One region of the Variovorax sp. 10N432 genome, then DNA from elsewhere that is predicted to be linked to it. Evidence: riboswitches for the same ligand, from Rfam matches in the RefSeq annotation. Region 1 holds a riboswitch; the other holds the start of a gene.
What was found. Region 1 has a riboswitch for glycine ahead of AC1DF3_RS23240 (D-amino acid dehydrogenase). Riboswitches for the same ligand answer to the same signal wherever they lie in the genome.

Region 1 (5,009 bases):
CGGCGCGCCTGGTCGAGATCGCGGACATGGAAGGCGAGATGGAAGATGGACATGTGTCTTTCTGTGTCTGTTTGGGCATTGTCCACAAGCCGGGCCCTCATGGCGAGTGCCGGATGCAGCCGGGCACCCCAAAAGCCCTGACGCTTGGAGTAAGCTGCCCGGACAACAAACACAGACCCGGAGCACGCCATGAGCGACGCCAGCAAGCCCTTCGCCTTCAGTCAGTTCGTTCCGGGCTTCGACTTCCTCAAGAATCTGACGGGCGGCGCCAGCGCTTCGCCCGGCGCCGTGCCCGGCCTGCCGAGCCTGTCGAGCTGGGTGGCGCCGACGCTGAGCGTCGAAGAGGTCGACAAGCGCATCCAGGAGCTCAAGACCGTGCAGTATTGGCTCGAGCAGAACGGCCACGCGCTGAAGGCGACCATCCAGGCGCTCGAGGTGCAGAAGATGACGCTCTCGACCTTGCGCGGCATGAACGTCCGCATGGAAGACCTCGCCAACGCCTTCACCCGGCCGGCCCCGACCGCCGCGCCCGAACCCGAACCCGAACCCGAACCCGAAGCGCAGCCGGAGGCCGAAGAGCCACCGGCGCCGAAGCGCGCCAAGGCCGCCGCCGCCCAAGACTCGGCTGGCGTCGTCGATCCGGTCCAGTGGTGGGGTGCGTTGACCCAGCAGTTCCAGCAGATCGCCAGTTCGGCGCTGCAGGAAGCCTCCCAGCTCAAGATGCCGGTGATGCCGCAGCCGCTGGGCGATCACGCGGGCTCTGGCGCTGCGTCCGCAACGGCCCGGGCCGCCGAGCGGCCGGCCGCCGCCGCCAAGAAGGCGCCGGCCACGCGCCGCGGCGCCAGTGCGTCCGCCAAGCGACCTGCGCCGGCGCGCAAGCGCGCGGGCTGAAAGGCCAGCCATGAAGCTGTTTCCGAGCGGGCACGCCACCCATCCGCAATGGCGCATGGCGGCCGGCCTGGTGCTGGCGCAGCTGCGGGCGCAGATGGCGCTGCCGGACTACGCCCGCGCGCCGTCGCTGGGCCTGCTCTACATCACCGACCACTACGGGGAAGATGCCCAGGAGATCCTCGATCACCTGGGCGCCGAGCTGCCCGAGATCACCGACTGGACCGGGACGGTGGGCGTGGGCGTGGCCGCCAACAACGCCGAGTACTTCGACGAGCCGGCGCTCAGCGTGATGCTGTGCGAGCTGCCGAGCGACCAGTACCGGGTGTTTTCCGGCGTGGCGCCGCTGGCCAGCTCCGAAATGAGCGGCTTCGCGGCCCACACGGCACTGGTCCATGCCGACCCGCGGACACCCGAACTCGGCGAACTGATCGCCGAGATGGCGGACCGCACCGACACCGGTTATTTGTTCGGCGGCCTGTCCTCCGGGCGGGTCGGCTCGCTGCAGTTCGCGATCGGCGGCAATGGCAACATCCGCGGCCACGGCGCGGTCGGCGGCGTGTTCTCGGGCGGCCTGTCGGGCGTGGTGTTCGGCGAGGGCGTACGGCTGGTCTCGCGCGTGACCCAGGGCTGCCAGCCGGTCTCGCGCGAACGCGAGATCACCGAGGCCGACGGCAACCTGCTGCTGGCGCTCGATGGCCAGCCCGCGCTCGACGTGCTGCTGGCCGACCTGCGGGTCTCGCTCGATGCCCCCGAGCAGGCGATCGACGCGGTCCGCGCCACCCTGGTCGGACTGGTCGAGGCCGGCAGCGACGGCGTCCGGCGCACCGGCGATCTCGGCGCCGACGTCCGGGTGCGCCACATCATCGGCCTCGACCCGACGCGTCGCGGCGTGGCGATCGCCGACAACGCCGAGGCCGGGATGCGCCTGAGCTTCTGCCGCCGCAACGCGCAGGCCGCGCGGGCCGACCTGATGCGCGTCTGCGCGGAGATCCGCGAGGAGCTGGAGCCGCAGGAGCAGACGCTCGCCACCGCGCGCGAAGTCGCGGCCGGCGAGGCCGAGGCCGCGCCGCATCCGGCGCGCCGCATCGCGGGCGCCATCTACGTCAGCTGTTCGGGCCGCGGCGGCCCGCATTTCGGCGCGCCCGGTGCCGAGCTGCAGATCGTGCGCCATGCCCTCGGCGACGTCCCGCTGGTCGGCTTTTTCGCCGCCGGCGAGATCGCCCGCAATCACCTCTACGGCTACACCGGCGTGCTGACCGTCTTCACCGCGGGGGATTGAGCCGCGGCGCGCAGCCCGGTGAACGCAAAATCGACTTCCGGCTTCAGCCCGCTCACGATCCGCGCGATCGACTTGCCCGAGCCGCAGGCGTGGGTCCAGCCCAGCGTGCCGTGGCCGGTGTTCAGGAACAGGTTCGGCAGCCGGGTGGCGCCGATCAGCGGCACGTTGCTCGGCGTCGCCGGGCGCAGTCCGGTCCAGAACTGTGCTTCGGATGCGTCGCCGGCACCGGGGAACAATTGCTCGACGCGCCGCACGATCGCCTCGCAGCGCACCCGGTTCAGGTCGCGGTCGTAGCCGTTGAGCTCGGCGGTGCCGGCGATCCGCAGCCGGTCGCCGCCGGCCGAGGTGTAGCGCGAGAACACCAGCTTGAACTCGTCGTCGGTCAGCGAGACCTGGTGCGCCCTGGACGCGTCCTTGACCGGCATCGTGACCGAATAGCCCTTGGCCGGATAGATCGGCAGCCGGATGCCCAGCGGCGCCGCATAGAGCGGGCTCAGCGAGCCCATCGCCAGCACGAAGGCATCGCCGCGGATGCGCTGGAAGCGGCCTTCGCTGTCGGTCGCCTCGACATGGTCGATGGTGCCGCCGGCCTCGCGCAGCGCGGTCACCGTGTGGCTCATGAGAAAGCGCACGCCGGCCGTCTCGGCCAGCTTGACCAGCTCGCGCGCGAAGCGGTTGGCATCGCCCGATTCGTCTTCCGCCGTGTAGGTCGCACCGGCCAGCTGCGGGCGGATGTGGGCCAGCGCGGGCTCGAGCTTCACCGCCTCGTCGGCCGAAATCACGCGCCGGTCGCAGCCGAGCGCGCGCATCTGCTCGGCTGGCGCCAGCGCGGCGTCGAACTCCTTTTGCGTCGTGTAGAAGTGCAGGATGCCCTGGGTGCGCTGGTCGTAGGCCAGGCCGGTGTCGCGCCGCAGCTGCTGCAGCGTGTCGCGGCTGTAGGTGCCCAGGCGCACGATCTGCTCGATGTTGTGGCGCGTGCGTGCCGGCGTGCATTCGCGCAGGAACTGCAGGCCCCAGAGCCACTGGCGCATGTCGGCGCGGATGCGGAACAGCAGGGGGGCGTCTTCCTTGCCCAGCCATTGCAGCACCTTGAGCGGCGCGCCCGGATTGGCCCAGGGCTCGGCATGGCTGACCGAAATCTGGCCGCCGTTGGCGAAGCTGGTTTCCGCCGCCGGCGTGGCCTGGCGGTCGATGACGGTCACTTCGTGGCCGAGTTGCTGGAGGTAGTAGGCCGAGGTCACGCCGAGCAGGCCGGCGCCAAGAACGATCACGCGCATATCGAGAACCCTTGAAGGTTGCAGCGCTCGGACGCGACGGTTCGGATTGCCGACGGGAACGAAGGCAACCGGACCGGAAGTCCAAGTTGCCGCTCCCCCTGTCCTCGGTACCTGAGAGATTCACCCGCTGCGCCCGCAGCGGGTTTGCTCCTTCGGTGCATCACGCGCGGGCGCGATGGCTCTCCAGACGGCTTTGACAGTTGGTGCAGTACAGGCCCATCACGTGGGCCGACCTGAGCGTTTATGGGAGTTTGCGCCTTCGGTGGGGCCCGTGGGCCCGCTCTCCTGCAGTGGGCGGATTCTAAGGGCGCCGGAACGCGAAGTCGAGTTCGGGCCGCAGGCCGCTGACGATGCGCGCGATCGACTTGCCGGCGCCGCAGGCGTGGATCCAGGTGCGGGTGCCGGGCGCGGTGTTCAGGAACAGGTTGGGCAGCCGGGTCTTGCCGATCATCGGCAGCCGGTTGGTGCTGACCGCGTGCATCGCCGTGTCGAAGCTGGCCCGGCTGGCGTCGGCCACGCCGGGCAGCAGCATCTCGGTGCGGCGCACGATCGCCTGGAAGCGGTCGGAGTCGGGTTCGGCCTCCTCGTCGAGTCCGGCCATCACGATCGCGTGGATCCGCAACTGGTCGCCGGCCGGGGTTTCGATCCGCACGATACGCAGCTTGCCCTGGCGGTCGCGCAGCGCGATGCGCGGCGCCATGGCGGGATCCAGGATCGGCATCGTGACGATGTATTCGCGCACGAAGCGCAGCGGCATGTCGATGCCGAGGTCTTCCGCGTGCGGCACGCTGGCCGCACCCAGCGCCAGCACGTAGGCCTGGCCGCGCAAGGTGGTGGTCCGGCCGGCGCCATCGAGCAACTCGACATGGTCGATGCGACCGTCCTGCTCCTTGAGCGCGACCACCGTGTGGCGGGTCATGAAGCGCACCCCGGCGGCGCGGCACAGGAAGACCAGGCCGGCGGCGAACTGGGCCGGGTCGCGCGCCGGATCCTCTTGCGCGTAGGTGGCCCCGACCAGCTTGCTGCGCATGGCCGCCAGCGCCGGTTCCAGGCCGATGGCCTCGTCGACCGACAGCAGCCGCTCCTCGCAGCCCAGCCCCGACCAGTGGGTGGCGTTCGCCATCCGGGTCCGAAAGGCCTCGGGGTCGGTGAACAGGTTCATGAGGCCGGCCGTGCGGGCGCCGTGCGGCACGCCGGTTTCGTCGCCCAGGAGGCGCGCGCTCTTGCGGCTGTAGGCGGCCAGGCGCACCAGGTGATCGAGCGGATCGCGCTTCGGCGGCGTGCCGACGGCGCGGTCGATCAGGCGGGCAAAGCCGCGGCGGATGCGGCTGCGCAGTGTCGAGAGCTTCTTGCCGCGCCGCTTCGGCGGCGCGGTCGCAGTCGCCGCGCCGGGACGGGCGGCAGCGACGCCGCGCGCCTTGGCCGCTGGTGTCGCGTGCCGATCCACCACGATCACTTCGTGGCCCAGCTGTTGCAGGTAATAGGCCGAAGTCACGCCGAGCAAGCCGGCGCCAAGTACAACCACGCGCATGTCCGAATCCTTGTGGGAGGGCATGAACGGC
Region 2 (21,773 bases), on a different contig from region 1:
CGCTGGAGCCCGCCGAAGGTCCGCCGGGTGCTCGACTGGGTCGTGTGCCTGGCCGCGCTGAGCCTGATCGCAGTCATCATCTGGTGGGGCTGGGACTACGCGCAGCGCGGCAGCGTGCAGTCGATGGCCGGCCTCGAATCGATCTCGATGTTCTGGGCCTACGTGGCGCTCCCCGTGGGCGGCCTGTTCTGCGTGATCGGCATCGTCGCCAACCTGATCGACCCGAAGCGCAACGAACTGGAAACCGCCCAATGACGCCCGTCATGATCATCACGATGGTGGTGTGCTTCGCACTCACCATCTCCGTCGCCGTCTCGATCGGCCTGGCTTCGATCCTCGGCATCCAGGCCTCCAACGCGAACATGCTGATCTCCGTCAAGGAGATGTTCAACGCGATCAACAAGTTTCCGCTCGCCGCCATCCCCTTCTTCATCCTGGCCGGCAACCTGATGGAAACCGGCGGCATCTCGCGCCGGCTCGTCGACTTCGCCAAGAGCCTCGTGGGTGGGGTGCAGGGCGGCCTGCCGATGACCTGCGTGCTGACCTGCATGATCTTCGCCGCGGTGTCGGGCTCCTCGGTGGCGACCACCTTCGCCATCGGCGCGATCCTGATCCCGGCGCTTATCAAGCACGGCTACCCGGTCGGCTACGCGGCCGCGCTGCAGGCCACCAGCGCCGAGCTGGGCGTGATCATCCCGCCCTCGATCCCGATGATCCTGTACGGCGTCAGCGCCGAGGTCTCGATCGGCGAGCTGTTCATCGCCGGTTTCGGCCCGGGCATCCTGATCAGCCTGGCGCTGATGGCCTTCGTCTATGTCTATTGCAAGTTCAAGGGGCTGGGCAAGAACGACGGCGAAGGCCGGCTCAGCGTCGGCACCGCCACCTGGCGTGCGGGCTGGGCCTTGCTGATGCCGGTGATCATCCTCGGCGGCATCTACGGCGGCATCTTCACGCCCACCGAGGCGTCGGCGGTGGCGGTGCTCTACGCGCTGATCGTCGGCACGCTGATCTATCGCGAGATCCGGCCGGCCGAGCTCTATGCGGTGCTGCGCAAGTCGGTGGTGTCCTCGTCGGTGATCATGTTCATCATCGCCAACGCCGGCCTGTTCGCCTTCCTGATCACGCGTGCCGGCGTGCCCGACGCGATCGGCCGCTGGCTGCAGGAGGTGCTGCAGTCGCCGGCGATGTTCCTGCTCGGCGTCAATGCGGCGCTGTTCGTGATCGGCATGTTCATCGAGACCAGCGCGGCGATCATCGTGCTGGCGCCGATCCTGGCGCCGGTGGCGCAGCACTTCGGCATCGATCCGGTGCACTTCGGGCTGGTGATGGTGGTCAACCTGGCACTGGGCATGATCACCCCGCCCTTCGGCGTCAACCTGTTCGCGGCCTGCACGGTGGCGCGCATCTCGCTGGACCGGATCGTTCCCTACCTGATCCCCTTCGTGCTGGTGATCCTGGCCTGCCTGATGGTGGTCACGTACGTGCCCGGCATCTCGCTCGGATTGCGCGACCTGGTCTACGCCAAGTAGCGCCGGCGCGGGCGGTTTCACGAAGCCGTCACGCGCAGGGCCCATGCTGCGGCGCTTGCCCACCGCAACGCCGCAGCATCCCATGTTCCTCACCAAGACCGACAAGGCGCGCCACGAACTCCAGCCCGGCCGCCGCACGCTGGGGCAGCGCGAGCGCGCCCTGCTGCTGATGGCCGACGGCCAGCGCTCGCTGACCGATTTCGGCGCCCTGTTCGGCGGCCGCGAGGAAGCCGGCCGGGTGGCGCGCCACCTGCTGCAGGAGGGCTTCCTGCAGGGGCGCCAGGTCGAAGCGGTCGAACCGGTCGAAGTGATCGAAGCGGCACCGGTCGCGGCCGACATCTTCGACGGCAAGCCCTCGCTGGCCACCACCCGCATGTTCCTGTTCGACCTCTGCGAGCGCATGTTCGTGCGCCGCGACCCGGTGCTGGCCGAGCGCTTCCGCGAAGCGCTGCGCGAGGCGCGCGACCGCGATTCGATGCTGGTCACCGCCCGCGCGATGCTCGGCGAGATCGAGCAGGCGGCGGGCGCCGCGCGCGCCGAGGCGATCCGCGAGCGCATCGAGAAACTGCTTCCGGCATCGCCGGTGCACTGAAGTCGCCGGCCGGCTCCCGATTCCCTTACACTTCCCCGGTCAGGAGAGCGTCCCGCCGCGGTGGGGCCGCCGAAGGCGCAGGTCCCCCCAAACAAGGGCCCGAACGCTCAGGCAAAAGGACTGACAAGACGCCCGGATCCGGGCGTTTCCTTGCTGGAGAGAGGTGGTTCGGCGCGCCAGGCGTGCCGTGCCGCCCACCGAAGGAGCAAACCCCGATCGTGGGGCGAATCTCTCAGGTAAAGCGGACAGCAGGGGTGGCCCATGGCTTCTCGTCATGGAACAAGCACTGCCCCTTTGGAGAACCGCCCTTGGCCGCCGCATCCGACGTACTGCTGAAGACCCCGCTCCACGGCCTGCACCTGGAGCTCGGCGCCCGCATGGTGCCCTTTGCGGGCTACACCATGCCGGTGCAATACCCCGCCGGCCTGATGGCCGAGCACAAGCACACCCGCGCAGCCGCCGGCCTGTTCGACATCTCCCACATGGGCCAGCTGCGCCTGGTGGGGCCCGATGCGGCCGCCGCCTTCGAGAGCCTGATGCCGGTCGACGTGATCGGCCTGGCGCCGGGCAAGCAGCGCTACGGCCTGCTGCTGAACGACCAGGGCGGCATCCTCGACGACCTGATGTTCTTCAACGAAGGCAACGACTCGCTGTTCGTGATCGTCAACGGCGCCTGCAAGGCGGCCGACATCGCCCATATCAAGGCCCGGATCGGGCAGCGCTGCCAGGTCCAGCCGATGCCCGACCACGCGCTGCTCGCGCTCCAGGGTCCGCAGGCCGCGGCCGTGCTGGCGCGGCTGTCGCCGGGCATCGAGCGCTTCGTCTTCATGACCGGCGGCCCGGTCCGCATCGGCGGCATCGAGGCCTTCGCCACGCGCAGCGGCTACACCGGCGAAGATGGTTTCGAGATTTCGGTCGCGGCCAAGGACGCCGAGGCACTGGCCCGGCTGCTGCTGGCCCAGCCCGAGGTCCAGCCGATCGGCCTGGGGGCCCGCAATTCGCTGCGGCTCGAGGCCGGCCTCTGCCTCTACGGCAACGACATCGACGAAAGCACGACGCCGGTCGAAGCGGCGCTGAACTGGGCGATCCAGAAGGTCCGGCGCAGCGGCGGCGCACGCGAAGGCGGTTTTCCGGGCGCGGCCAGGGTGCTGGCCCAACTCACGGCCGCCAGCGGCACCGCCGGCCACCTCGACCACGAGACGCTGAAGCGCCAGCGCGTCGGCCTGGTCGCGCTGGAGCGCGTGCCGGTGCGCGAGGGCACGGTGCTGGAATCCTTCGAGGGCCTGCCCATCGGCCAGGTCACCAGCGGCCTGCTGGGCCCCAGCGTCGACCGGCCGGTCGCCATGGGCTACGTCGCGCTGGCCTATGCCGAACCGGGCACCCGGCTGCAGGCCATGGTGCGGGGCAAGCCGGTGCCGATGGAAGTCAGCACGCTGCCCTTCGTGCCGGCCCGGTACTACCGCGGCTGACGCCCCTCTTCTCCAATTTCCCCAATTTCTCCAAGCCAGCCTTTTTTCCAAGGAGTTTTCCCCATGACCATCAAATACACCAAGGACCACGAGTGGGTGCGGCAGGAAGCCGACGCGGCACTGGTCACCGTCGGCATCACGGTGCATGCACAGGACGCGCTCGGCGACGTGGTCTTCGTCGACCTGCCCGAAGTCGGCAAGAAATTTGCCCAGGGCGAGGTCGCGGGTGTCGTCGAATCGGTCAAGGCCGCGGCCGACGTCTTCATGCCGGTCTCCGGCGAAATCATCGAAGTCAACGAAGACCTGCGCGCCGATCCCTCGCTGGCCAACAGTGCGCCGATGGACGGAGGCTGGTTCTTCAAGGTGCGGGTGAGCGAGCCGGCCCAGCTCGAGCCGCTGCTCGATGAAACCGCCTACGAGAAGTTCTCCGCCGACAACTGATTCCCACGCCCACCACCCGAGCCCTCCATGCCGACGCCCGTGCCTTCCCATCCCTCGCTGCGCGAACTGCAGAACGCCGAAGAATTCATCGCCCGCCACATCGGCATCGAGGCCGAAGACGAGCCGGCGATGCTCGCGGCCATCGGTTCGACCACGCGCGCCGAACTGATCGACGGCATCGTGCCCCCGGCGATCCGCCGCAGCCGGCCGATGCGGCTGCCGGCGCCGATCACCGAGGCCGACGCGCTGGCCGAACTCAAGGCGATCGCGGCGAAGAACAAGGTGGCGAAGAGCTTCATCGGCCAGGGCTACTACGGCACCCACACGCCGGGCGTGATCCTGCGCAACGTACTCGAGAACCCCGCCTGGTACACCGCCTATACGCCCTACCAGGCCGAGATCTCGCAGGGCCGCATGGAGGCGCTGGTCAATTTCCAGACCATGGTCTGCGACCTGACGGGCATGGCGATCGCCAACGCCTCGATGCTCGACGAGGCCACCGCCGCGGCCGAGGCGATGACGCTGGCGCGGCGCAGCGTCAAGAGCAAGAGCAACGTGTTCCTGGTCTCGGGCGACTGCCATCCTCAGACCATCGAGGTGCTGCGCACCCGGGCAGCGCCGCTCGGCATCGTGGTCAAGGTCAGCACCGCCACCGAGCCGCTGCCGCTGCTGATGGCCAGCGGCGGCTTCTTCGGCGCCCTGGCGCAATACCCTTCCACCACCGGCCACGTGCACGATCTGCGTCCGCTGGCAGGCCACGCCCACCAGTGCCAGGCGGCCTTCTGCGTCGCCGCCGACCTGCTGGCCCTGACCCTGCTGGCGCCGCCCGGCGAGTGGGACGCCGACATCGTCTGCGGCACCACGCAGCGCTTCGGCATGCCGATGTGCAACGGCGGCCCGCATGCGGCCTACCTGGCCTGCCGCGACGAGTTCAAGCGCTCGCTGCCCGGCCGGCTGGTCGGCGTCAGCGTCGACGCCCACGGCCAGCCGGCCTATCGGCTCGCGCTGCAGACGCGCGAGCAGCACATCCGGCGCGAGAAGGCAACCTCGAACATCTGCACCGCGCAGGTGCTGCCGGCGGTGGTCGCCAGCATGTACGCGGTCTACCACGGACCCGAAGGGCTGCGCCGCATCGCGCAGCGGGTGAGCCTGCTGACGGCGGTGCTCGCACAGGGCCTGGAGCAGATGGGCCGCGAACTGGTCAACGACACCGCCTTCGATTCGCTCACCATCCGCACCGGCGAGGACACCCAAGCCATCCACGAACGCGCCGAGGCGGCGGGCGTCAACCTGCGCTGTCGCCTGCAGCAGCATCTGGGCCTGTCGCTCGACGAGACCACCACGCGCGCCGACGTCGAGATGCTGTGGGGCCTGTTCGCGACCGAAGGCACGCGCGGACCCGACTTCGACGCCATCGCCGCCACGGTGAGCATCCGCATTCCCGAGGGCCTGCGCCGCACCAGCGGCTTCCTGGCGCATCCGGTGTTCAACACCCACAAGAGCGAGACCGCGATGCTGCGCTACATCCGCAGCCTGAGCGACAAGGACCTGGCGCTCGACCGCAGCATGATCCCGCTCGGCAGCTGCACCATGAAGCTCAACGCGACCAGCGAGATGATCCCGATCACCTGGCCCGAGTTCGCGAACATCCATCCGTTCGCGCCGGCCGACCAGCTGCTGGGCTATGCGCAGCTCGATGCCCAGCTGCGCGCCTGGCTCTGCGAGGCGACCGGCTATGCGGGCATCAGCCTGCAGCCCAACGCCGGATCGCAGGGCGAGTACGCGGGCCTGCTCGCGATCAAGGCCTTCCACGAGGCCCGGGGCGAAGCGCACCGCAACGTCTGCCTGATCCCGTCTTCCGCCCACGGCACCAATCCGGCCAGCGCCCACATGGTGGGCATGAAGGTGGTGGTGACCGGCTGCGACGCCGAAGGCAATGTCGACATCGACGACCTGGCGCGCGCCTGCGAGCAGCATCGCGACACGCTGGCCGCCGTGATGATCACCTACCCCAGCACCCACGGCGTCTTCGAGACCCGCGTCAAGGAGCTCTGCGAGATCGTGCACGCGCACGGCGGCCGGGTCTATGTCGACGGCGCCAACATGAATGCGCTGGTCGGCGTGGCGGCGCCGGGCGAGTTCGGCGGCGACGTGAGCCACCTGAACCTGCACAAGACCTTCTGCATCCCGCACGGCGGCGGCGGGCCGGGTGTCGGCCCGGTCTGCGTGGTCGAGGACCTGGTGCCCTACCTGCCGGGCCATGCGACCGGCGGACTGGCGTCCAACGGCGCGGTCGGCGCGGTGTCGGCGGCGCCGCTGGGCAATGCCGCGGTGCTGCCGATCAGCTGGATGTATTGCCGCATGATGGGCGCCAAGGGCCTGCAGGCCGCGACCGAGACCGCGATCCTGAGCGCCAACTACATCAGCGCCCGGCTCAAGGACCACTTCCCGACCCTCTACGCGAGCCCCAATGGCCACGTGGCGCACGAGTGCATCCTCGACCTGCGTCCGCTCAAGGACGCCAGCGGCGTCAGCGCCGAGGATGTCGCCAAGCGGCTGATCGACTACGGCTTCCATGCGCCGACCTTGAGCTTCCCGGTGCCCGGCACGCTGATGGTCGAGCCGACCGAAAGCGAACCGCTGGCCGAGCTCGACCGCTTCATCGACGCCATGATCGCGATCCGGGGCGAGATCCGCCGCATCGAGGAAGGCATCTGGCCGAAGGAGGACAACCCGCTGCGCAACGCCCCGCACACCGCGGCCAGCCTGCTCGGCAGCGAATGGACGCGCCCCTACTCGCGCGAGCTCGGCGCCTTCCCGCTGGCCAGCCTCCGGCAGACCAAGTACTGGCCGCCGATCGGGCGGGTCGACAACGTCCACGGCGATCGCAACCTGTTCTGCAGCTGCGTGCCGGTGGACGCCTACGCCAACGGCTGAGGCGAGATACATATTTTTTCAATCGACGGCCTGCGGGCTGTCGATTTCGCCTCCGCTGCTTCGACGTCCTGGAGAGCCCGGCAGCCCGCCGGCCTCGCAACCGAAGGAGCAAGGACATGCGATTCATGGTGATCGTCAAGGCCAGCAAGGAATCCGAAGCCGGCGTGATGCCGAGCCAGCAGCTGCTGACCGACATGGGCAACTACAACGAGGCGCTGGTCAAGGCCGGCGTGCTGCTCGCCGGCGAAGGCCTGCACCCGAGCTCGAAGGGCGCGCGCATGCGCTTCTCCGGCAAGGAGCGCACCGTCATCGACGGCCCCTTCAGCGAGACCAAGGAGCTGATCGCCGGCTTCTGGCTCTGGCAGGTGCGATCGAAAGAGGAAGCACTCGAATGGCTGCGCCGCGCTCCCTTCGACGATGGCGTCGAACTCGAGCTGCGCCAGGTGTTCGAGATGGACGATTTCGGCGCCGCGCTCACGCCCGAGCTGCGCGAGCAGGAAAAGCGGGTGTTCGACGCGGCCCGCTCGAAGCGGCCTTGAACGCACCGATGGAGGCACGACCATGAAGTTCATGATCATCCGCAAGGCCGACGCCGAGACCGAGGCCGGCGCCATGCCGACCGCACAACTGGTCAGCGACATGATGGCCTACAACAAGGCGATGATCGATGCCGGCGTGATGCTCGACGGCATGGGCCTCAAGCCCAGTGCCAGCGGCGGCGCCCGCATCCAGTTCGCAGGCGGCAAGCCGACGGTGGTCGACGGGCCCTTCGCCGAGACCAAGGAACTGGTTGCCGGCTTCACCCTGATCCAGGTCGGATCACGCGAGGAGGCGCTCGAATGGGTCAAGCGCTGGCCGCCGATCGACGGCCACGGCAAGGTCGCGCTGGAGCTGCGCCAGGTCTACGAGGCGGAAGACTTCGGTGCCGAGTTCGCGCCCGAGATCCGCGAGCAGGAAGCGCATCTGCGCGAACGCGCCGCGGCCCGCGATTGAGACGACGGCGCATGGACGCGACCGAGACGCACCGCACGATCAACGCCGTCTGGCGCATCGAGTCGGCCCGCATCATCGGCGCGCTGGCGCGCCGGGTGCGCGACGTCGGCCTGGCCGAGGAACTGGCGCAGGACGCGCTGCTCGCGGCCCTCGAGCAATGGCCGCGCGAAGGCATCCCCGAGAATCCCGCCGCCTGGCTGACGGCGGCCGCCAAGCACCGCGCGATCGACCTCCTGCGCAAGCGCACGCTGCACGCCCACAAGGAAGGCGAGATCGCCCGCGAGATCGATGCCAGGCACGCCATCGCCGCCGCGGACTTCGCCGACGCGGTCGACGCCGCCCTCGACGACCAGGTCGGCGACGACCTGCTGCGGCTGGTGTTCACGGCCTGCCATCCGGTGCTGTCGCCGGAAGCCCGGGTCGCCCTGACCCTGCGCCTGCTGGGCGGGCTCACCACCGACGAGATCGCGCGCTCCTTCCTGGTGCCCGAATCCACGATCGCACAGCGCATCGTGCGCGCCAAGCGGACGCTGGCCGCCGCCCGCGTGCCCTTCGAGGCGCCGCGCGGGCCAGAGCTCGGCGCCCGCCTGTCCTCGGTGCTCGAAGTCATCTACCTGGTGTTCAACGAAGGCTACGCAGCCACCGCCGGCGAGGACTGGATGCGGCCCGCGCTGTGCGACGAAGCCTTGCGCCTGGGGCGCATCCTGGCCGAACTGATGCCCGACGCGCCGGAGGTGCATGGCCTGGTCGCGCTGATGGAGATCCAGGCCTCGCGGGCCGCCGCGCGGGTCGATGCCGATGGCGAACCGGTGCTGCTGCTGGCGCAGAACCGCGCCCGCTGGGATCGGCTGCTGATCGGTCGCGGACTGGCGGCGCTGGCACGGGCGGAGCAGCTCGGCGGCGCGCTCGGCCCCTACGCCCTGCAGGCCGCCATCGCCGCCTGCCACGCTCGCGCGCAGGAGGCAGCGCAGACCGATTGGCCTCGCATCGCGGCGCTCTACGAGGCATTGGCCCAGCTCGCGCCGTCGCCGATCGTCGAACTGAACCGGGCGGTCGCGCTGTCGATGGCCTTCGGCCCGGCGGTCGGGCTCGAGCACGTCGACGCGCTGCGATCGGCGCCGCAGCTGCAGGGCTACCACCTGCTGCCGAGCGTGCGCGGCGACCTGCTGGCCAGGCTGGGACGGCATGCCGAGGCCTGCGAGGAATTCAAGCGGGCCGCTGAACTCACGCGCAACGCGCGCGAGCGCAAGCTGCTGCTGGCGCGCGCGCGGAGCGCCGCGGACGGCTGACGCGCTACTTCTTCGCCACCGCCCCGGTCGCGACCTGGGCCCGCAGTTCCTTGAGCTTGGCCTTCATGCGGCGCTCGTTGACTGGACCCATGCGCACCAGCATCTTCTGGCCGGCCGAGAGCGATTCGAGCTTCGGATCGACGAATTCGTAGCTGACCCAGGGCTGCCCGCCCGCCATCTCGCCCTTCACTTCGGTCAGCTTCACCTGCACCGGGCCCTGGGGTTCCGGGGCCTGCAGCAGGTGGTCGATCACGGCGACGAGGCGGTCGTTGAAATATCGGTTCGGGTAACCCAGCTCTTCGTAGGCCTGCTGGAACAGCGGATAGAGCCGGGCATAGAGCGCCGCCGCCCGGGCGCTGTCGACCGATTCGGCGAACAGCACGAATGGCGTGTAGCGGCTGGCGTTGTCGATCCCGATGGTCTTGACCTCGCCGTTGCCCTGGACCTCGAAGGCCTTGGGCGCGCGCTGGGTCGGCCACATGCGCGACGAGGCCTGTGCGCGCGGCAGGTTGTCGACGGTGGCGACGAAGTGGCGCACGAAGCCGCTGGTGTCGAGGAAGGAGGCCACCGCCTTCTTCCCCAGCAGCTCGTTGAGCGCCGCAGCGACGCGGCCGTCGGCGTCGTTCAGGGCCGGCAGTGCCGCATCGGGCTGGGCCAGGGCATCGACCAGGTTCTGCGGGCCGGTCGCGACCGGGGCCGGGGCTGGCGCGTCGGCGGGCCGGTCGGGCGGGGGCGGTGCGCTGGCGGCAGGTGGCGCCGGCGGCGGCTCCTTCTGCAGGGACCATCGCCACCAGCCGAAGGCAGCGGCGAGAATCACCACCACGACGACGACCAAGGTCCAGACCGAGGACTCGCGCGCTGGCCTGAAATCTGCTGGGTCCCTTTCGGGCATGGTCGAATCCTCCTTTGAATCACGGGCGTTGCATGCGGTCCATTGGAAACCACGCCGGCGCCTCGTGCCGTAACGCCCTGTGACCGTCAAGGAATCCGAATGGACATCGACTTTTCCGCTCTCACCGAATACCAGCGCTACAAGCTCATGGCGAGCCTGATCGTGCCACGCCCGATCGCCCTGGTCACCACCCTCGGCGCCGACGGCGTCGTCAACGCCGCGCCCTTCAGCATGTTCAACATGCTCGGCGAGGAGCCGCCCATCGTCATGATCAGCGTCAACCGGCTGCAGGACAACGCGCTCAAGGACACGGCCGCCAACATCGTGCGCACCGGCGAGTTCGTGGTCCACCTGGCCGACGAGGACATCGCCGAGCAGATGCACCGCTGCGGCGACCGCCACCCGCCGCACGTGAGCGAGCTCGATGTGGTGGGCTTCACGCCGCTGCCGAGCCGGGCCGTGAAGCCACCGCGCATCGCCGAGGCGCCGGTGGCGTTCGAGTGCACGCTCTGGGAGACGCTGGAGACCGCCAGTCGGCAGATCTTCATCGGCCAGGTGCGCTGGATGCACGCGCGCGACGAGCTGATCGATACCGACGCCTGGCGCGTGCGGCTGCAGCACTACTTTCCGGTCGGCCGCTTCGGGGCCAGCTTCTACGTGAAGACGCGCGAGCGCTACTCGCTGGCGGCGCAGGAGCAGACGCGCAGCACGCAGATCGACGAGATGTAGGCGTGTCGCGCCTCAGCCCAGCCGCACCACGTGCGCAGTGCGCGGGTCGACGCGGCCCGCGTGCAGGTCGGCGATCACCTGCTGCGCGGCCTCGAAGCCCTGGCTCTGCGCCAGCGTCATCCAGCGATTGCCCGGCCGGCTCAGCTCGGCGATGAAGCGGCCCTGCGCCTCGTTGAAGCGCCGGTTCACTTCCTGCGGGCCCCAGTCGGCGTTGCGCTTGCGGATCTGCACCGGCGCGAAGTAGAGCAAGGGTTTCGGGCCCGGCAATGGCGATTCGGCCAGGAAGGCGGTCTTCTGCGCCGAGCCCGCATAGCAGTCGTAGACCAGGGCCGCACCGAAATGGTGGTGGACCGTGGCGCGCAGGTCGTCGTCGCCGGCGAAGTCGACATAAAGCGTCGGCACCTCGGCGGGCAGACGCACCGCGCTGTCATAGGAAAGCACCTGGTCGTAGCAGCCGAGGTTCTCGACGAAGCCGCGGTTGCGCGGCGAAGTCAGCGCGACCAGGCTGCGCCCTTCGTTCCGGCGCAGACAGAAGGCCGTGCCGTAGGCGGTCTTGCTCGAGGCGCTGGACACGACCACCTGCCGGGCGCCGAAGAAGGCGTTGTCCTCGAGGAAATCCGCCAGCATGAACGAGGTGATGAACAGCGGCCGCACCAGCATCTGGTAGTCCTCGAGCGCCCGGTCGTAGCCGGCATCGTGGCTGCAGCGCATGTACTGGTTGTAGGCGGAGACCAGTTCGCTGCGGTGCGGCGCGCCGTCGTAGAAGCCGCGCCCGGTCACCCGCACCGGCGTCATGCGCAGGTGGCTGGCGATCGGGAAGTAGCCGTAGAAGCGTTCGCCGACCGCGACGCCTTCGACCGTCGAGGCCACCACGTCGGCAAAGCCCCAGGCCGGCATGTGGCCCCAGGCCTCGTCACCGGTCGGAAAGAACGACCAGTACTTCATCATGGCGTCGCCGAAGGCCGCATAGGTGATGTTGTTGGTGGTGAGCGAGAAGCGGTCGATGCGCAGCAGCACCTCGCCGGGCGCCAGCGTGCCGGCGTCCGGAGCGCTGCGCAGGCGGGTGGTGCCGAGCGCGTCCTTGCGGGTTTCGAGACGGGTTAAAGTGAAAGCGTCGTTCATGTCTGGCCTCAGGTGATTCGGGGCCGATCCCCTTGCCGAAAAATGTATCGCCCTCCCTCCAGCCGCGGGTTCGGAAAAAAGGCGCCGGCCGCCGCACCTCGCTCCAAGCCCCTGAAACGCCCGACGCAGGCCCGCGGCAAGTTCACCGTGCAGGCCATCTACGACGCCTTTGTTCGGATTTGGGAGGCCGAGGGCTGGGATGGCGTGACGACCCGCGCCGTGGCCCTCGAAACCGGCATCGCGGTCGGCACGCTGTACGACTACTTCCCGGATAAGGAGGCGCTGCTCTCCGGCTACGTTCGCCACTGCGTCGAAGCCCTGCTGCGGCGGCTCGACGCCGACGTCGTCGCGCCGCCCACGGCCGCACTGGCTGCGCGCGAGCGCATCGCGCGACTGGTGCGCATCACTTGCGACAGCCGGCTCGACGGCCTGCCGGCCTTCGATCAGGGCATGCTGCTGCTCGAACACCGCGTGGCCGAGCCCAAGCATCACCTGCGCGTGTACGACGAACTGGCGACCCGCTGGCTGCAGGCCTTCGCCGCCTGCGGGTTGCCCGATCCACCCACGGACGCGACCGTCCACGCCCTCTTGACCGCCGCCTGGGGCGGGCGGCGCTATCGCCTTCTGCGGGGCTTGGGCAGCGGCACGCCCGACGATGCGGCGTGGGTCGCCGAGATGGACGAGATCGCGTGGCGCAGCGTGGCCGCGCAGCGGAGCTGACGTTCGCCAGACGAAAAAAAAGCCACCCGTCGGGTGGCTTCCTGCATCGAACAAACCGGTTGACCGGCTGTGATGCTTCGCGTATCCAAAATTCTCAAAATTTCCAAAAATCTGGAGCGGGAGAAGAGTCTCGAACTCTCGACCTCAACCTTGGCAAGGTTGCGCTCTACCAACTGAGCTACTCCCGCGAAGCCTTCGATTATAGAGCATTTTTTTCCTGTTCTTCACCAGCCGGCAAATGAATTTGTCCGGTCCGCAGATCGAACTCGAACACCTCGCCGTAGCGGCCCCATTCGATCGCGGTCCGCAGCACCCGTTCGGCGGTCGCGCGGTCCAGGCTTTCTTCCAGCAGATCGAGGAAAGGCTCCTGCGGCAATTCGCCCGCGGGCGCCTGCTCCAGGCTGTGGCGGATGTGGGCCGCGAGCGGCACGTGGGCCAGCAGCTGCTGGCCCAGCAGCTGCTGACGCAGCGTGTGCGCACCCGCGACGTAGTGGCGGCCCAGTTCGGTCAAGTGCAGGTCGCCATCCGCCAGTTGCGCGAAACCCAGCAGCGCCAGCGCCTGCGCCAGCGGCAGCAGGTCGTGGTCGGTGAGCTCGGCCTCTTCGGCCAGCTGCGGCAGGTCGGCACGGCCTTCGCGGCCGTCTTCCACCAGCATTTCGAGCAGGGCTTCCATGCGGCCGATGTCGGCATCGGGCAGCCGGTCGCCCAGGTGCATGCGCACCGGCTCCTCGGTTGCGCGGCCGGCCACCGGCGCACTGGCCGTCATCAGCGCGTAGGCCTCGTCGATCAGCGCCCTCACTTCGAGGCTGTCGACGTCGCGCGGCCGTGCCAGCCGGATCGGCAGCTCGGCGCGCACGCGGCCCGGGTCGGCGGCGAAGATCAGCACCCGGTCGGCCATCAGCACCGCTTCCTCGATGTTGTGGGAGACGATCAGCATCGCCTTGGTCGGCATCTCGCCCCCGCTCCACAAGCGCAGGATGTCGTCGCGCAGGCGCTCGCCCGTGAGCACGTCGAGGGCCGAGAAGGCCTCGTCCATGAGCAGCACCTCGGGCTCGATCACCAGCGCCCGCGCGATGCCCACCCGCTGGCGCATGCCGCCCGACAACTCGCGCGGCAAGGCGCCCTCGAAACCCGCGAGGCCGATGAGCTCGATCGCGGCATTGGCGCGCCGGGCGCGTTCGGCCGGCTCGACGCCGCGCGCCTCGAGCCCGAGCTCGACGTTCTGCTGCACCGTGAGCCAGGGAAAGAGCGCGAACGACTGGAACACCATCGCGATGCCGCGCGCCGGCCCGTAGAGCGGCTGGCCACGGTAGCGCGCGCTGCCGGCGTCGGCGCCGATCAGGCCCGCGAGGATCCGCAGCAGGGTCGACTTGCCGGATCCCGACTGGCCCAGCAGCGCCACGATCTCGCCTTCGGCCAGGCGGAAGTCGACGCCTTCGAGCACCGAGCGGGCGGAGCCGTCGGCCGAGCGAAAGGACTTGCCCACGCCCTTGAGTTCAACGATGGCTTCGGCCATGGGCCCTCCTCGCGCGTTGGTCATCAGAAATGCATCCGGTTCTCGGCCAATTCATAGAGCCGGCGCCAGACGAAGTGGTTCATGCCCATGACGAACACGCACATCACGCCGATGCCCAGCGCGATGCGCGGGAAGTCGCCGATGGCCGTCATGTGGGCGATGTAGCTGCCCAGGCCCGCCGCCTGCAGCGTGGTGTCGCCCCAGGTGACGTACTCGGCCACGATGCTGGCGTTCCAGGAGCCGCCGCTGGCCGTGATGGCGCCGGTGACGAAGCTCGGGAACACCGCCGGCAGCAGGTAGCGCCGCCATTTGAGCCAACCCGTGAGCCCGAGGTTGCTGGCCGCATAGCGCAGCTCGGTCGGGACGGTGGAGGCGCCCGCGATCACGTTGAACAGCAGGTACCACTGCGTGCCCAGCACCATCAGCGGCGCCAGCCAGATGTTGGGGTTGAGCTGCCAGCGCACGATGAACAGCACCGCCACCGGGAACATCAGGTTGGCCGGGAAGGCGGCCATGAACTGCGCCACGCCCTGCAGCCGTCCGGCCCAGCGCGGATTCATGCCGATCCAGATGCCGATCGGCACCCACACCAGCGCCGCCAGCGCGATCAGCACCACCACCCGGATCATGGTGTAGAGCCCGAGCACGAACACGTGGGCCACCTCGGACCATCCAACCTCGGCGTGGATGAAGCGCACCAGCCAGACCACGGCGAGCAGCACCGCAGCGGCCAGCACCGCGTCCCAGGCACGGCCGACGGCCGGGTTCGGCGTGCTCGGCCGAGCCTTGATCGAGGTGCCGTCGTGGTCGCGCCGGAACAGCAGCAGCGAGCGTTCGAGCAGCCGCGCCGCGGCGGCCATGCCTTGGCGGATGCGTTCGGTGCGCCGCAGCCAGGTCAGCAGCCAGGAGCGCGGCGCGTCTTCGCTGCTGCCCTCCTCGAAACGGAACTTGTCGGCCCAGGCGATCAGCGGCCGGAAGAAGAGCTGGTCGTAGAGCGTGATCCCGATCAGCATGCCGCCGATGGCCCAGCCGATGGCGCCGAGGTCGCGGGCCTGGATCGCCATCGCGATGTAGGAGCCCACGCCCGGCAGCATGATGCTCTGGTTGGACACCGAGATCGCCTCCGAGGCGACCACGAAGAACCAGCCGCCCGACATCGACATCATCATGTTCCACAGCAAGCCGGGCATCGCGAACGGGAGCTCGAGACGCCAGAAGCGGTGCCAGGCCGAGAGCTGGAACACCGAGGCGGCCTCGCGCAGCTCGGACGGCACGGTGCGCAGCGACTGGTAGAGGCTGAAGGCCATGTTCCAGGCCTGCGAGGTGAAGATGGCGAAGATCGCCGCGCACTCGACCCCCAGCAGGTTGCCCGGGAACAGCGCGATGAAGCCGGTCACCGTGATCGACAGGAAGCCGAGGATCGGGATCGACTGCAGGATGTCGAGCATCGGCACCAGCACCTTTTCCGCCGCGCGATAGCGGGTCGCGAGCACCGCGAAGGCGCAGCTGAACAGCAGCGAGGCCCCGAGCGCCAGGAACATGCGCAGCGTGGTGCGCAGCAGGTAGTACGGCAGCTGCCACGGGTCGAGGCTGATCGGCAGCGGCTGGCCGAGCTCGTAGGGCCGCGCCATCTGGGCGCCGCCGTAGGCCAGCGCGAACAGCGTGGCCAGCACCAGTGGCAGCAGCGCCCAATCCCAGCGGTTGCCGCCGGACGCGACGGCCTGGCGCGGAAAAAAGCGTTTGTCGAGCATGAGCGGAGGCGGAAGGGGTTCGGTTCACGGACCCGGTCCGCGCGCGGCGCCATTGTGCCTTCGCCAACGGACCCCAGCCTGACCGCTCGCGCCCCGCCTCGCGGTGCAGCGGAAAAGCTACAGCGGGAAGGCCTGCAGCCCCGGCTGGCCCTCGGCACCCTGCACCGGCGTGTGGGCCGCGTTCATGATCCAGCAGACCATCGCGAAGTACCCGACCAGGGCCGACAGCTCGACCACCGCCGCCTTGCCGAAGCGGGCCTCGGCCGCTGCGTAGGTCGGCTCGCTGACGCCATGGTGCCGCAGCAGCTCGAGGGCGAAGTCGAGGGCCAGCTGCTCATCCTCGGCCAGCGGTGCCGCGCGGCGGCCCAGGCGAAGCGCCTCGACCGCGCCCGCATCGACCCCGGCCTTGACCGCCGCGCCCGCATGCAGCACCCATTCGAACTGGTTGCCGACATGACGCGCGACCGCGCAGATCACCAGCTCGCGCACGCGCGCATCGAGCGCGCTGTCGAAGCGCAGGTACTCGCCCAGGCTGCCGATGCGCTCCATCAGCGCCGGGCTTTGCAGCAAGGGAACGAAGGGGCCGAAGACGGCCTTGCGCGGCCCGTCGATCAGCGCTTGCGCGGCCGCGCGCTGGGCCTCTGTCATGGCTTCGGCGGCAGGCAGTGGCAGGCGCTCGGCCCAGGGTTCGGTGTGGCCTTGAGGGATGAGCATGCGGAGTCCTTTCAGTTCGGTGAGGGTCGGGCGCTGCGCGGCGCGCGCAACAGCCATGCGGCACTCGCCAGCAAGGTGACGGCGCCCGTCGCCAGTGCGATGAAGAGGCCACCGAAGCCCGCTGCGCCGCCGCTCAGGGCGGAGGACAGCACCGGCCCGGCCATCTGGCCGATCGCGAAGGACGCCGTCATGCGTCCGAGCGCTCGCGCGGGATCGCCCGTGGCGCCGGCCCGCGCCGCCTGGATGCCCGCCATGGTGGCGACCATGAAGGTCCCGCCCACCAGCAGCGCCGCCGCGAGCACCGTGCCCGCGGACAGGTGCAGCACCGGCAGCAGGCAGCCCAGCGCCATCAGCAGATGGCTGCCCGCCAGCACATGGCGGCGCGACAGGCCCGACAGCAGAGCGCCCGCCAACAGCGTCGACAACGCGGCCGCGGCGCCGAAGACCGGCCAAGCGGCACCGAACACCGCAGGATTGTCGACCACCGCCCGCGCCAGCACCGGCAGGAAAGTGGCCGGCAGGATGTAGCCGAAGCCGAGCATGCCGTAGCAGATGACCAGGTCCCACTGCGAATCGCCCGGCGCTGCGCTTGCGGGTCCGGTGCCCGGCGCAGCGGCCGCCACGGCCAGGGGGCCGGCCTCGCGAGGCATCAGCGCCGCCACGATGATCGATCCGACGAGTGCCAGCAGGCCGAGATGCAGCCACAGGCGATCGGGCGCAATGTCGGCCGCGCCGGCACGCCAGCAGTACAGCCCCGCCAGCGCGATGCCGGCCCCGACACCCGCATAGACCATGCCGGCGCCGTTCGGCCGGCCCAGGCGCGCCAGCCACGACAGGCACCAGACGCTGGTGCTTACCAGCGCCCAGGCGCTGGCGACGCCGGCGATGCCGCGCAGCAGCAGCCAGGCCGCGAGCGAATCGACCAGCCCCATCGCCGCCGTCGACCCGACGATCACGGCCAGCGACAGCAGGCCCGTGCGTTGCGGCGACAGCGGCAGCCGCGCCGCCGTGAGCGCACCCAGCAGGTAGCCCGCATAGTTGGCCGCCGCCAGCCAGCCGCCGGCGCCGACGTCGGCGCTGCCGGCGCGGATCATCAGCGGCAGCATCGGGGTGAAGGCGAAGCGGCCGATGCCCATCGCGATCGCCAGCGCCAGCAGGCCAGCGCCGCAGACTGCGAACAAGGAGGGCCGGCCGAAGGCGATGGAAGGGTTCGACATGGCTCCAGATTGGACGCAAAATCGCCTCATTCGACAAATGAATTATTCTGAACATTCATTCTTGTTATGAGAACCATCGACCTCGACTCCCTGGAGATCTTCCGCACCGTCGTGGCCGAAGGCGGCGTGATCCGGGCCGCCGACAAGCTCAACCGCGTGCAGTCCAACGTCACGACCCGCATCCAGCAGCTGGAGGAGCGCCTGGGGCAGAAGCTGTTCCATCGACAGGGCCGCTCGCTCGCGCTGGCACCGGCCGGCCACAAGCTGCTGCCCTATGCCGAGCGCCTGCTGCGCCTGGCCGACGAGGCCGAAAGCGAATTGCGCAGCGACCTCCCCTTCGGCACCTTCAGGCTCGGCTCGCTCGAAAGCACGGCGGGCAGCCGGCTGGCGCCGGTGCTGTCACGTTTCCACAGGCTCTATCCGGGGGTGGTGGTCGAGCTGGCGACCGGCACCACGGGCGCATTGCTCAAGCGGGTCAGGGCCTTCGAGCTGGAGGCCGCGTTCGTGTCCGAGCCCTTTGCCGCGCCGGAGCTCGAATCGATGCCCGTGTTCGACGAGGAGCTGGTGCTCATCACGGCGCGCAGCGTGGCCGCCGTGAGCCGCGCCGGCGACCTGGCCGATGCGACCCTGATCGCCTTCGCGCCGGGCTGCTCGTACCGCCGCTTGCTCGAGCAATGGCTGGTCAAGGGCGGCGTCTCGGCGTCGCGCTCGCTGGAGTTTTCTTCCTACCAGGCGATGATCGCCTGCGTCGCCGCCGGCACCGGCTTCGCGATCGTGCCGGTGTCGGTGCTGAAGGCGCTGCGCGCCACCGCCGATGTCCGCCAGCACCCGCTGCCGGAGCGCATCCGCGGCAACCGCACGCACCTGGTCTGGCAGGGCACGCCATCGGTGGCGCTGGCCCGGCTCATCGAGATGCTGCAGAAGCCCTGAGCCTCGGTTGCAGGGCTTGAAGCCTCAGGCTTCGGCCGTGCGGGCCGGCTCGGCGCCCGCGATCTGCCGCAGCGCGCGCTCGAACACTTCGACCGGCTGGCCGCCGGAGATCAGGTGCTTGTTGTCGATGATGATCGCCGGCACCGAATGGATGCCCGCATCGGTGTAGAGCCGCTCGCGCTCGCGGGTCTCGGCGGCGTATTCGTCGCTCGCCAGGATGCTCCGTGCGCGCTCCGGATCGAGCCCCGATTCGGTGGCCAGGCGCACCAGCACCTCGGGGTCGGACGGATTCTCGCCATCGGTGTGGCACGCTTTGAGCAGCGCCTTCTTGAGCGCCGCCTGTTTGGCCAGGTCTTCCAGCTCCGCCCAGTGCAGCAGCCGGTGGGCATCGAAGGTGTTGTAGATGCGCGGGCGCCCGCCCTCGCTGAAGGCAAAGCCGACGTCGGCGCCGCGGGCACGGATCGCGGCACGGGCCTGGGCCTGCTGCTCCCGGCTCGACCCGTACTTCTGGTTCAGGTGCTCGAAGGTGTCCTGGCCTTCGGGCGGCATCTGCGGATTCAGCTCGAAAGGCTGGAAGCGCAGTTCGGCGGTGACCTCGGGGGCGACGTTGCGCAGCGCGGCTTCGAGCGCGCCGAGTCCGACGGCGCACCAGGGGCACGAGACGTCGGACACGAAATCGATGTGGAGTCGGGTGGTAGGCATGGTTGCGATGATGGGGCCGGCAACGCTTTTTTCAAGCGCCGGGCGACGGATTCCCCTGCCCTCGTTGCGGCGTCGCCGGGGCGACCAGCTCGCGCCCGAACTGCGCCACCAGGCCGCGCAGCCAGCGATGGGCCGCCGAATGGTGGACCCGGTCGTGCCACAGCTGGTAGAAGCGCATGCGCGGGAAGCCCGCCGGTGCTTCGAGCAGCGCCAGCGGCAGCAGCCGCGCGTGGTACTCGGCGAAGTGCCGCGCGGTGGTGAACACGAGCCGCGTGCTGGCCGCGATCGACGGCGCCAGCCCGAAGTAAGGCACCTGCACGCGGGCGTCGCGCCCGAGGCGGCGCTCGCCGAGGTAGGTCTCGACCACGCCGCGCTGCGCCATCGCATAGGGCACCGGCACCACATGCCCTGCCGCCAGGTAATCGGCCTCGCTGACCTGCGTGGCGCCCTGTGCCAGCGGATGGTCGCGGGCCATCAGGCAGACGAGCTCGTCCTCCAGCAGCAGCGAGATGTGCAGGTGCTCGGGCGGCGACGGCCAGTTGCCGATCACTAGGTCGAGTTCGTCGTCGCCCAGCGCACGCTCGAAGTCGAAGGTCGGGCCGAGCGCGCGCAACTCGATGCGGCAGCGCGGCGCCTCGGCGCCCACGTGCTGCGCCAGCCGCGCGATCCATGAGGGCGCGATGTAGTCCGGCGAGGCGATCCGGAAACGCTGCTCGGCGTCGGACGGGACGAAGGCTTCGGGCTCGACCAGCAAAGCTTCGAGTTCGCCGAGCGCACGCCGCGCCTGCACGGCGAGGCCGGCGGCGCGGGCGGTCGGCACCATCGCGGTGCCGTCGCGCACCAGCAGGGCGTCGCCGAAGATCTCGCGCAGGCGCTTGAGCGAGCCGCTCACGGCGGGCTGCGTCTGGCGCAGCCGGGCCGCGGCACGCGACACGCTGCGCTCCTCCACCACCGTGGCGAGCACGCGCAGCAGATGGCCGTCGAGTAGATCGACGCCGCGTTGCATGGTGTTTTCCCTTAGGGCGTGTTCATACTATTTCCAGGGATCGCGTTGCCCGGCCGAGGGGCTGGATGCAAGGCGCCCGCGCGCAGCAAGGCTGACGCCTTGCAAGCGCGGGCAACGCCGCAGACGGCCCCTTGGCCGGGCAACCCGAAGGGAAGGCATGCCTTCGCGACCCTGGAAATAGTATGCACACGCCCTACCCGTCTATCGATATGTCCGATGCAGTCTATAGCGATTCGCATGCCGGCACGGTATCGACAGCCGGGGGGGTGCGCTGGCCCAATCCATGGACGCATCCGACGCCCCACCCGCATCCCGTCAAGGAGTTGTTCATGGCCACCCTGGAAGTTCCCCAACATGCCGTGCCCACCGCGCCGGCCAGCGCGCTCGACGCGGCCTACAGCCGCATCACCTGGCGCATCATTCCGTTCATCTTCGCGCTCTGGGTCCTGGCCTGGGTCGACCGCGTCAATGTCGGCTTCGTCAAGCTCACCATGCTCGACGAGCTGGGCTGGAGCGAAGCGGTCTACGGGCTGGGCGCCGGCATCTTCTTCCTCGGCTACTTCTTCTTCGAAGTGCCGTCGAACCTGCTGCTGCAAAGGATCGGCGCCAAGAAGACCATCATGCGCATCACCATCGGCTGGGGCATCGTCTGCGTCGCCACGATGTTCGTGAAGACGCCGGCGATGTTCTATTTCCTGCGCTTCCTCATGGGCGTGTTCGAGGCCGGCTTCTATCCCGGCATCATCCTGTACCTCACCTACTGGTATCCGAGCGAGCGGCGCGCCAAGGCCTTCGGCATCTTCATGTCGGCCTCGGCCATCGCCGGCGTCATCGGCGGGCCGCTGGCCGGCGGCATCATGAACAACCTGCACGGCCTGAACGGCTGGTCGGGCTGGCAATGGGTGTTCCTGATCGAGGGCATCCCCTCCGTCCTGGCCGGCTTCGTGACCTGGTTCTACCTGACCGACCGGCCCGAGCAGGCCCAATGGCTCACGGCCGAGCAGCGCCGCCTCGTGCACGAAGACATGGCACGCGACAACAAGGCGCTCGGCCATCGCGAAGAGAGCCTGATCGCCTCGCTGAAGGACCGCCGCGTGTGGCTGCTGATCCTGATCTTCTTCTGCATCATCGCGGCCAATTCGTCGCTGACTTTCTTCGGCCCCTCCGTGGTCAAGGAAGTGGGCTTCACCAACCCGGCGACGGTGGGCTGGATCATGGCCGCCT

Region 2: linked by a shared signal. The riboswitch ahead of gcvT (glycine cleavage system aminomethyltransferase GcvT) and the one ahead of AC1DF3_RS23240 (D-amino acid dehydrogenase) in region 1 are both predicted to bind glycine.

Annotation. Positions count from the first base shown of each region.
Region 1 covers NZ_JBFTHX010000022.1:6,815-11,823, forward strand. Annotated here, with positions in the region: gene AC1DF3_RS23225 (VOC family protein) at 1-53, opposite strand, end outside; gene AC1DF3_RS23230 (PhaM family polyhydroxyalkanoate granule multifunctional regulatory protein) at 190-891, shown strand; gene AC1DF3_RS23235 (FIST signal transduction protein) at 902-2,170, shown strand; gene AC1DF3_RS23240 (D-amino acid dehydrogenase) at 2,131-3,447, opposite strand; glycine riboswitch at 3,536-3,644, opposite strand; glycine riboswitch at 3,660-3,745, opposite strand; gene AC1DF3_RS23245 (FAD-dependent oxidoreductase) at 3,749-4,978, opposite strand.
Region 2 covers NZ_JBFTHX010000009.1:182,602-204,374, forward strand. Annotated here, with positions in the region: gene AC1DF3_RS13575 (TRAP transporter small permease) at 1-255, shown strand, start outside; gene AC1DF3_RS13580 (TRAP transporter large permease) at 252-1,529, shown strand; gene AC1DF3_RS13585 (hypothetical protein) at 1,612-2,121, shown strand; glycine riboswitch at 2,152-2,254, shown strand; glycine riboswitch at 2,265-2,380, shown strand; gene gcvT (glycine cleavage system aminomethyltransferase GcvT) at 2,430-3,590, shown strand; gene gcvH (glycine cleavage system protein GcvH) at 3,654-4,031, shown strand; gene gcvP (aminomethyl-transferring glycine dehydrogenase) at 4,059-6,968, shown strand; gene AC1DF3_RS13605 (YciI family protein) at 7,085-7,507, shown strand; gene AC1DF3_RS13610 (YciI family protein) at 7,530-7,961, shown strand; gene AC1DF3_RS13615 (RNA polymerase sigma factor) at 7,973-9,250, shown strand; gene AC1DF3_RS13620 (DUF3014 domain-containing protein) at 9,255-10,142, opposite strand; gene AC1DF3_RS13625 (flavin reductase family protein) at 10,242-10,871, shown strand; gene AC1DF3_RS13630 (DUF2855 family protein) at 10,884-11,993, opposite strand; gene AC1DF3_RS13635 (TetR/AcrR family transcriptional regulator) at 12,036-12,713, shown strand; tRNA gene AC1DF3_RS13640 (tRNA-Gly) at 12,826-12,901, opposite strand; gene AC1DF3_RS13645 (ABC transporter ATP-binding protein) at 12,913-14,229, opposite strand; gene AC1DF3_RS13650 (ABC transporter permease) at 14,253-15,980, opposite strand; gene AC1DF3_RS13655 (carboxymuconolactone decarboxylase family protein) at 16,098-16,694, opposite strand; gene AC1DF3_RS13660 (YbfB/YjiJ family MFS transporter) at 16,706-17,911, opposite strand; gene AC1DF3_RS13665 (LysR family transcriptional regulator) at 17,978-18,841, shown strand; gene AC1DF3_RS13670 (DsbA family oxidoreductase) at 18,866-19,543, opposite strand; gene AC1DF3_RS13675 (LysR family transcriptional regulator) at 19,575-20,549, opposite strand; gene AC1DF3_RS13680 (MFS transporter) at 20,879-21,773, shown strand, end outside.